DNA from 3 places in the Herpetosiphon sp. genome. Region 2 is predicted to be linked to each of the others. Evidence: riboswitches for the same ligand, from Rfam matches in the RefSeq annotation. Region 2 holds a riboswitch; each other region holds the start of a gene.

What was found. A riboswitch is a leader RNA that binds a small molecule or an ion and turns the genes downstream of it on or off. The one in region 2 is predicted to bind S-adenosylmethionine.
Region 1: another riboswitch for S-adenosylmethionine. It lies ahead of mtnA (S-methyl-5-thioribose-1-phosphate isomerase); the one in region 2 lies ahead of DEF47_RS20955 (phosphoadenylyl-sulfate reductase).
Region 3: another riboswitch for S-adenosylmethionine. It lies ahead of DEF47_RS17575 (homocysteine synthase); the one in region 2 lies ahead of DEF47_RS20955 (phosphoadenylyl-sulfate reductase).

The regions. Positions count from the first base shown of each region.
Region 1 is NZ_DOPT01000046.1:41,314-44,591, forward strand. It holds gene DEF47_RS10755 (hypothetical protein) at 1-996, opposite strand, end outside; gene mtnA (S-methyl-5-thioribose-1-phosphate isomerase) at 974-2,041, opposite strand; SAM riboswitch class I at 2,090-2,188, opposite strand; gene DEF47_RS10765 (NAD(P)/FAD-dependent oxidoreductase) at 2,295-3,278, opposite strand, start outside.
Region 2 is NZ_DOPT01000094.1:155,391-158,668, reverse strand. It holds gene sat (sulfate adenylyltransferase) at 1-715, opposite strand, end outside; gene DEF47_RS20955 (phosphoadenylyl-sulfate reductase) at 814-1,518, opposite strand; SAM riboswitch class I at 1,586-1,698, opposite strand; gene msrA (peptide-methionine (S)-S-oxide reductase MsrA) at 1,903-2,445, shown strand; gene DEF47_RS20945 (TetR/AcrR family transcriptional regulator) at 2,633-3,181, shown strand; partial or broken gene DEF47_RS20940 (hypothetical protein) at 3,261-3,278, shown strand, end outside.
Region 3 is NZ_DOPT01000081.1:61,836-65,113, forward strand. It holds gene DEF47_RS17575 (homocysteine synthase) at 1-1,258, opposite strand, end outside; SAM riboswitch class I at 1,408-1,515, opposite strand; gene DEF47_RS17580 (ABC transporter permease) at 1,669-2,379, opposite strand; gene DEF47_RS17585 (ABC transporter ATP-binding protein) at 2,543-3,278, opposite strand, start outside.

The DNA of each region.
Region 1 (3,278 bases), on a different contig from region 2:
AATGACGCGGCTAACCTCGGCCAACAGGCCAAGCGCGTGATCGGCATGGCTTGGCTCGTGTTGAGCGAGACCATGCGCGATAGTTAATAACGAGCCATCAAGTATGCGACTGTTGAGAATATCGTGATCGAGTGCTTCACGTAATAATTCAGTCCATTCATTGACGACATCACTGACCTGAATTTCAGCCAGTTGGGCGGGATCACTGGGCAAACATTCCCAAATAATTGCCCCGCCATTTTCTAAATAATCATTAATGCCCTTGCCACAAGCTAGCAAATCTTGGCGTTGCTCTTTGCTGCACACCAACACCCGCATGCCGCTATTGATCAACAAAGGCCAATCGACAGCTGAACCAGTTGGAGCAATACCACAAGCAATTGGGCTATGTTGAATGGTTTCAGCCAGCAAACTATAGGCCTCAGCTTGGCTAATTGAGCTAAATGGGTGCGCTTGGGCATTCCAAAATGGCTCAATCAAACAGACCCAACCTTGGATATCGTGGATGCGCAATTCGCGAGCTAGCCAACCAATCCGTAAGTGTAAATGTTGTGTCAAGACCTCGCGCAAGCGTTGATCGGCCAATAAAGGGCGTTCTTGGTCATCGATAAGCGTCAAGCCCAAGCTCAACGGCCCATATAAACCAAAACCTAAGGCTTGCGGCAACAACTGGCGATCATTAAGCCATGGCGTATGATCAAGCAATTGTTCAACGCTGTCAACTGCCACATGACCAACCGTATTTTCGAGATAGGCCAATTGATGGGCTTCAAGCTGGCGTTCGAGCTGAGCTAGATCGAAGTGTGGGTCGCTGTTCAAGCCAGGAAAACCATGGGTGCTCAAACGCCATAAGGGCTGCGCAACAAAGGTTGGGGCAATCGGATAGCCCTGAGTCCAACGCATTTGGGCCGCCCATGCACTTGCCTGATTGGTATAGGGCAGATCAAATGGTGCGATCGCTTGACAGCGAAACTCACTTGCCAGCGTTGGCGGCATTGGCAGCCTCAACCATGGTTTGTAATTGTTCAGCAAAGGGCGGGTAGGCAATGCCTTGTTCGGTAATAATTGCTGTTACCAAATGCGCCGGAGTCACATCAAAAGCCGGATGCGCCACCTTAATGCCTGCTGCCGCAATTGCCTGTTGCCCAATATGGGTTACTTCTTGGGTTGAACGTTGTTCGATTGGAATTGCCGCGCCATCGGCGGTCTGCAAATCAATGGTCGATGTTGGCGCAGCAACATACAGTGGAATATTGTGCGCTTTGGCTAACACTGCCAGCCCATAAGTGCCGATTTTATTGGCAACATCGCCATTTGCCGCAATCCGATCCGAGCCAACGATAATACAATCAACCTGGCCTTGCTGCATAAAATAAGCAGCCATGTTATCGGTAATTAAGGTTAAATCGATGCCTGCCTGTTGCAATTCCCACGCGGTGAGTCGTGCGCCCTGCAAAAATGGCCGCGTTTCATCGACCCAAACATGAATTGGCTGCCCATCTTCATGGACTGCGCGAATTGGTGCGAGCGCCGTGCCATAGGCTGCCGTGGCTAAACCACCAGCGTTGCAGTGGGTCAGCACATTGCGCGATTGGGCCAAGAGTACTTTGCCATGCTGGCCGATTGCCCGACACATAGCCTCGTCTTGGTCGCGAATGGCCTCGGCTTCAGCCAATAAACGCTGACGTAATTGATCAACCTCAAGTGTGTGATTGGCTTGGGCTACGTCAAGCATGCGCTGAGTGGCCCAAGCTAGATTGATCGCCGTAGGCCGCGTGGCATCAAGCAGCGCTTTGGCTTTAGCTAGTTTTTCGAGTAATTTACTGCTGGTTTGGGCGGTGCTGCGTTGGGCGGCCAAGGCCATGCCATAGGCTGCCGTGATGCCGATTGCTGGAGCGCCTCGCACTTGCATTGAGCGAATCGCCTCGATCACGCTATTTAAATCCTCACAACGTACAATATCCAGCGTTGCTGGCAAAAGACGTTGGTCGATCAAACAGGGAACTTCATCCCACCAAACAGTTTTAAGTACGTCAGCCATTGGTTGCATTACACAAAAAAACCTCTCAGAGAGAGGCCCGCATGCTCAAACTCATCTATCAGGCCGAACCTGCAGGATTTGGCACCTTCCAAATAATGGGGTTGCCGGGCTTCGTCGGGCCAGTCCCTCTGCCCATCTCGATGAGAGATCGCTTATTCACTGATTTTCCACAGTTCGGTAGGCGATTATAGCATAGTCAATTGCTTGTGACAAATGGCTTTTAGCGCGGTTTGGGCAGGTTGCCCAAGTTGGCTCAGTTGCGATCAAGCCGAAAGATCGCTGCATCGGGATTGGCTCGTTGACATACGCGATCACGCAACAGTTCGGCGGCGACCACGCTATAGGTAATGCCATTGCCGCCATAGCCTAGCGCCAGCAAAATCCGTGGCTGATCGGGCAAATTGTCGATGTAGGGCAAGCCATCCTTGGTTTCGCCAAAGGTTCCAGCCCAGCGATAATCGACATGCAAGGGGATCTGCGGAAACAATTGATTAAAACGTTTAGTTAATTTGGCAGCCTTACGTTCGAGTAGGGCATCGCGCTTGGCAGGCAGATCAATCTGATCATCTTCGCCGCCAATAATGGCTCGGCCTTCGTTGGTGGTACGCAAGTAGACATATGGACGAGCGCTTTCCCAAATCAAGCATCGTTCATACCAGCCACTAAAATCGGTTAATGGCTCGCTTGCCAGTGCATAGCTACTGCGAAATTTCACCAACTTGGGCTTGATATAGTGTTGCGCTTCATAGCCCGCCGCCAAAATCAGATATTTGGCATGAATGCGATAGCCAGTTTCGGTGGTGACCGTTACACCGTCGCTGTTGCTTTGCCATTCTTTGGCAACCGTGCGATCAAAAATTTGTACGCCACGTTGCGCCGCCTGCTTGAAAAGTGCATGGGATAGTTGAAAGGCATCAACTTCGCCTGCACTGTAGGAATATAGCGCCGCCGGAGCGGTAAAACTAAACCGTTCGCCAATCGCGGCTTTGTCGAGCAAATCGAGTTTGAAGCCATGAGCTTGACGTAAGGCGAATTCTTGGCGCAATTGTTTGACATGCCAGCGACTACTAGCGAGATATAAACTGGTTTTGTATGAAAAATGGTCTGCTACACCAACTTTTTGGGCTAAATCGGCAACCTTATCAATTGCCTCGCGACATAGGTGATAGGCGCGAACTGCCTGTTGCTCGCCAACCAATTTAACCAATTCAGTTAGCGGCGTATCGATTTCATATTG
Region 2 (3,278 bases):
CGCGAGCTGGCGCTGGCACATCATCGCTTTTGGTTGTGCCAACTAATGGGTGCAACAACAAGCCATCGACGACTTCCAAGGCGCATTTTTGAATATATTCGTGAGCGCGGTGAACTGGGTTGCGGGTTTGAAAGCCTACGACCGTGCGCCAGCCAGCATCGCTGATCGATTGACGTACTTCTTGAGGGGTGCGTGGCAAGTGTGGGAATGCCCCTTGCTCAACTTGCAACAACCAAATCGCCCCGCCAACTCGCCAGCGTGGCGCAGCATACAACCGGGCCACGCCTGGGTGAGCGCCATCGGTTGTGCGATACACGTGTTGTGCTTCGTGTTCAACATCAACTGGGAAAATATCTTCAACTTCGAGCACCGCCAAAATCGTGCCTTGTTCATCAGTTAATGCAACCGGCTGATCGAGCACCAAATCGTAGGCTTGATCTTCGGTAATTGGCAAGGTAATCGGAATCGACCAGGGCAAGCCATTTTTGAGGTGCATCGTTTCGACGACCGCCTTATAATCGTGGCGATTCAAGAAACCAGTTAAGGGGCTATACGAACCAATCCCAATCATCAAGAGATCGGCGCGATGCGGCTCGTCGAGCACAATTCGTGGCAAATCTTGGGCCGATTGCAACAAATTTTCGCGTAAAAGGCCGCTAGGAATCCGATTGACCAACGTACCGCCGTGAGGCAAGATTAATGATGAAACAGCCATTGAAGCACACCCTCGAACATAGAATAGCAGCTAGCATAAAGTGGCACCTTTATGCTAATCAACATTGATTACACATAACATAACGAACAAATGGAATTTTAGATATGGAGTCCACACTCGGTTTTGTTAAAGCCAGCCCAGCGTCCGCTGCGTGGGTCACCGTTCACCGGGTGGCTTGTACAAGTGTGACATCCGAGGCTGGTGTAGCCTTGATCGAGCAATGGGTTATAGGGCACACCATTGGCATGGATGTAGCGCCAAATATCGCGCTCAGTCCACAAGGCTAAGGGGCAAATTTTAACCAGTTGATGTTTTTCATTCCAAGAAACCACTGGAGTATTTGCCCGCGTGCTGCTTTGGTCGCGACGCAGCGCGGTTAACCAAGCATCGTAGGGAGCCAGCACATCTTTGAGCGGCTCAACCTTGCGTAGTTTGCAGCACAAATCGGGGTTCGTGCCCCAAAGTTCGGGGCCGTGGGTAGCGGCTTGTTCAGCCACAGTTTGGCGTGGGCGTGAATATTGCACTGTAATACCATAATGCTTTTCAATTTGCTCAACCAAGGCGTAGGTTTCGCTGAACAGCAAGCCTGTGTCGAGCACCAGCACTGGCAAATTTGGCTCAAGTTTGAGCGCAATATCGAGCAACACCATGCCAGATGAACCGCCAAACGAACACGTCAGGGCTAGATTGGGAAAATAGTGATCGATCGCCCAACGCACAATTGCTTGAGGAGTTTGGCTCGTTAATTGAGTATCGAGTGCTGTCAGAGCCTCGCGGCTTGGCAGGGTTGCGTGCATGACCATAAAAAAACCTCATCTGTATATTGGGCAGACGAGGAGTAGAGATCGTGGCATGACTGTCACGGGCTACTGCTCATCTGTCAGACATCACTGTCGGAATTAGCACCTTAAACTTAACTGATCAGGTTAAGGATGGTTGCTGGGGCTTCGTCGGGCCGATCCCTCCGCCCCTCTGGATGAGTGCAACGGGTTTAGTTTTTTAAGCTGTGAGGAATATAACATACTTGATAAACAAAGTCAAGAATTATTCTATCGTAATTTAGTCAAGATTTGGAGTATACTTAATAACGGATGAGTTCAACGGGCGATTTAGCCCATTCTAATGGTCAATTTTAATTTGCCTAGCTCTCTAGCTAGCAACGATAGCAATCAAGGATAGTTAACTAAATGACTCAACAATATGCTTTGGCGACCCTCGGTGGTGGCTGTTTTTGGTGCTTAGAAGCGGTTTTTGATGATCTACAAGGAATCATCAGGGTTGAATCGGGCTATGCTGGTGGCCATGTTGCCAACCCAACCTACGAAGAAATTTGCGGCAAAAAAACTGGGCATGCCGAAGTTGTGCGCTTAACCTATGATCCCAGCGTGATCAATTTCAGCCAAATTTTGGATGTCTTTTTCACCATCCACGATCCAACCACGCTGAATCGGCAAGGCTACGATGTTGGGCCACAATATCGCTCGGCGATCTTTTATCACGATGCTGAGCAAAAAGCCGTGGCTGAGCAAACGATTGCGGCATTAAATGCCAGCGGTCAGTGGCCCGACCCAATTGTGACCGAAGTAACACCAATTAACAATTACTATGAAGCCGAAGATTATCACCAAGAATATTTTGCCCACAATCCCTTCCAACCCTATTGTATGGCGGTCGTCTCGCCCAAAGTCCAGAAGTTTCGCAAAGAATTTAGCAAGCAGCGAAAATCTTAACCCAACCCCGATTGGATTGGCACAGTCGAGTTATGGTATACTAGCTATAATTATGACACATTGTGTGTTATATAGCTAGATAGTAGTTTGATTTACATGGTTGGCCTACCCTTGAACGCTGACCCACCCCACTCCTGCTGAGTGAACGAGGGGCAAAGCCAACCATTTCAGTTAACGAGAATGTGCCATGCAGCAAGAAGACATCCGAATTCAGCGCACCTTGAAGGCGTTGCGTCAAGCCTTTATAGAATTAATTATTGAGCAAGGCTACGAAGCGGTGACCGTGCGAGCAATCATCCAACGCGCTAATGTTGGCAATAAGACCTTTTATCGTCATTATCCTGATAAAGAGGCGCTATTATATGCAGTTGTGGGTGAAATGTTGATCGAAGGTCAACAGTTTTTGATTCCACCCGATTCGACGGTCGCCGCTGAACAAAATACCTTGAATGCCTTTCGCTTTGCCAGCCAATATCGTGATGTTTTGCGGGTGTTGTTACGCAGCCCGATTGCCGAACAATTGCTTGGCCCCATGATCGAATTTGGTATTTCTGAGGGTGAGCGCTCGTTTGCTGGGCGTGGTTTGCCGACCGATCTAGTTTCTTATCATTTTGTGGCGAGCATGATGTCGTTGATGCGTTGGTGGTTTGAACGTGGCACCCAATATACGCCCGATGAAATGGCCGAATTTGTCAATAAACTGCTGATTCGGCCAATGAGCGAGCCAAGTACTTAACTAGCGACAAGGCAAAAAGGCTGTGGTAGACTGCCAATAGCGCTCCCTGATTATCCGCAGCAAACCAAAGGAGGCCTTGATGCGTCGTATGATCGTT
Region 3 (3,278 bases), on a different contig from region 2:
CGGCGAGAATATCGTCGATGGCTTCAGTACCCACTGACAAGCGAACGTAATCGGCGGTCACACCAGTTGCCAAGCGTTCTTCATCGGTCAATTGTTGGTGGGTCGTAGTCGCTGGGTGAATTGCCAACGACTTCGAGTCGCCAATGTTGGCCAAGTGTGAGAACAATTGCAACTTGTCGATAAAGCTCCGACCAGCAGCCAAACCACCTTTAAGCCCGAAGCCAACCAATGCACCAGCACCCTTAGGCAGATACTTTTGCGCCAATTCATATGATGGGTGGCCGGGCAAGCCTGGGTAGTTGACCCATGCGACATTCTTATGTTCAGTTAAGAACTTAGCAACAGCCGCAGCGTTTTGCACGTGGCGTTCCAAGCGCAAGTGCAGAGTTTCCAAGCCTTGCAACAGCAAGAACGAGTTGAATGGGCTGAGACATGAACCAAAGTCGCGCAACAATTGCACCCGAGCTTTGAGAATGTAGGCTGGTGCGCCCAAATCAGCAAAGCGCAAGCCGTGATACGATTGATCAGGCGTGGTGTATTGGGTAAAGCGACCGCTGGCAGCCCAATCGAACTTGCCTGCATCAACAATCACCCCACCAATCGTCGTGCCGTGGCCACCAATAAATTTGGTTGCTGAGTGCACAACGATGTCTGCGCCGTGCTCGATTGGCCGCAACAAGAATGGGGTTGCAGCCGTGTTATCGACAATCAACGGCACGCCAACTTCATGGGCAATTTGGGCAATCTTTTCAAAATCAGGGATTTGCAACTTAGGATTGCCAATGCTTTCCAAGTAGAAAGCTTTGGTGCGTTCGTCAACCGCAGCGCGGAAGTTTTCGGGATCGCTAGCATCAACAAAGCGGGTTTGCACGCCCCAACGTGGTAAGGTGTGGTGGAACAAGTTGTAAGTGCCACCATACAAGTTGGTTGCTGAAACAATGTTATCGCCAGCTTCAGCGACATTCAAAATTGCAAAGGTTTCGGCGGCTTGGCCTGATGCCAGTGCCAGAGCGCCAATCCCACCTTCGAGCAAAGCCAAGCGTTGCTCAAACACATCATTGGTGGGGTTCATAATCCGCGTATAAATGTTACCAGGCTCGGCCAATGAGAACAACGCCGCAGCATGGTCGGTATCCCGAAAGGCATACGAGGTGGTTTGGTAAATTGGCACAGCCCGCGAACCAGTGGTTGGATCGGGTTTTTGACCACCATGGAGCGCTAAGGTTTCGAATCGGTTGAATTTCACTTCGTCAGCCATGATCAGGACTCCTTGTTTATAATCTTCGAATGCTACGGTTGTTCCGATTCGCGCCATTGCGATAGGCTTCAGTGCCTACGAACCAAAAAACCTCTCATCAGTTGATGAGAGGCTGTAAGTAACCATCGAAAGATAGGTTTGTGCGCCGCCCCTCATCTTCCAGAATGATTCTGTCGGACTTAGCACCAGTCCAAGCATTGCTGCCTGCGGTTGCCGGGGTTTCATAGGGCCGATCCCTCCACCCCTCTGGATGAGTTACGCAAGTGATATTTATTTGTATGCGCTATTTATAACATAGTTAAACAGAATTGTCAAGAATCAATTTCAAGTTACTTAACAATCTTGCTAAACAACCAAAAACCCATTCCTAGCTGATTAGCATCGGAATGGGTTTAGGGCTTGCTAATGGTCTATTCCCAGCGAAATAATTTGGTTGCCGAGCCAAGGCTGACCACGGTCAACAGCGCCAATACGGCCAAACTCGGCCAAATATTGAAACTTGATCCCAACCAATTTGCTTCGATTAATTGCACCAAATGGCGTGCAGGTATCCAAGCGCCAATCTGTTGAAGCAGGCCCGATTGGCCGGTCGTGCTCGAAACCAGCACCACCGCCATTGCCCCAAACACCAAAATGCTCACAACTTGGATGCTGCGGGTATTGCGAATCCGGCTGCCAAGCAAAGCTCCCAAGGCCGAAAAGGCGATTGATCCAACCAAAAAGCTGGCAATCAAGCCAAGTGGATTGGCAGGCAACGGCAATTTTAAAACTACCACGCTGAGTATTAAAACAACCAAGCCACCCAGCAATACCAACAACAAGCCAACCAAGGCTTGAGCCAACAAATAGCGCAACGGCGAGATTGGGGTGATTTGTAAGCGCCGCAACATACCACGCTCACGATAATTCACCAAGCTCATCGGAAACGCCATAATGCCAAAAATCATCGGGCCAAACGCCAACATCATCAAGGCATTGGCGGTTTGGCTCGGTCCAGCCGGCATTTGTAATCCCAAAACCAAGGCCATCACCGCTGGAAAAAAGACAATAAAACTGAGGTTGGTCAGATCACGCCCCATCAAGCGCAATTCAGTTCGTACAATTTGCCAAAAAGCGTGCATACTTCCTCCTGAATAGGTAATTGGGTTCCCTCAACCCCAGCCCCTCTCCCACTGCGGCGGGCGAGGGGAGTTCCAATCATCTTGCTGGGCGGGTTCCCCCTCGCCTCGCGTGCGGGAGAGGGGGTCAGGGGGTGAGGGCATGCCAATCAACTGTTAAACGCAATTAATGGGCGGGCTGGCCGATCAAACGTAAAAAGACATCTTCAAAAGTTACTCGTTCGGGGTGCGGCAAGTCGCGGCTGGGCACTGGTTGTTGGCGCAAATCATGTTGATAGGCCGCAATCATACGATCTGGCGTATCGAGCGCAATCACTGTGCCTTGATCAATCACGGCAATTCGGTCGCATAAACGCTCAACTTCTTCCATAAAGTGAGTTACTAACATCACGGTTTTGCCACGCTTGCGCACATCTTGAATTAAATTCCAGGTAATCCGCCGCGCTTGGGGATCGAGACCAGTCGTCAATTCATCAAGAAAAACAATTTCAGGGTCGTGGATTAGGCTAAGCGCAATAAACAAGCGTTGCTTTTGGCCGCCAGAAAGATTGGCAAAGGCGGTTTTGGCTTGCTCGGCCAAGCCCCATTCTTCGATCACTTTTTGCCAAGGCCGCGCTTGGGGATAAAATGAGCCAAACAATTGCAACGCTTCGGCCACGGTCAGGCGATCAGGCAGAGTTGCTTGTTGCAGTTGCACGCCAATTTTGCTGCGAATATATGAGCCATGCTGCTTCAAATCGCGACCCAAAAGCTGAATCGTGCCAGCAGTTGCCGGGCGTAGGCCAATAATACATTCCACCGATGACGTTTTTCCGGCCCCGTTCGGGCCAACAATCCCAAAAATCTCCCCAGCCTCAACACTGAATGAAACATCTTTGACTGCTTTATGGTTGCCATAGTGT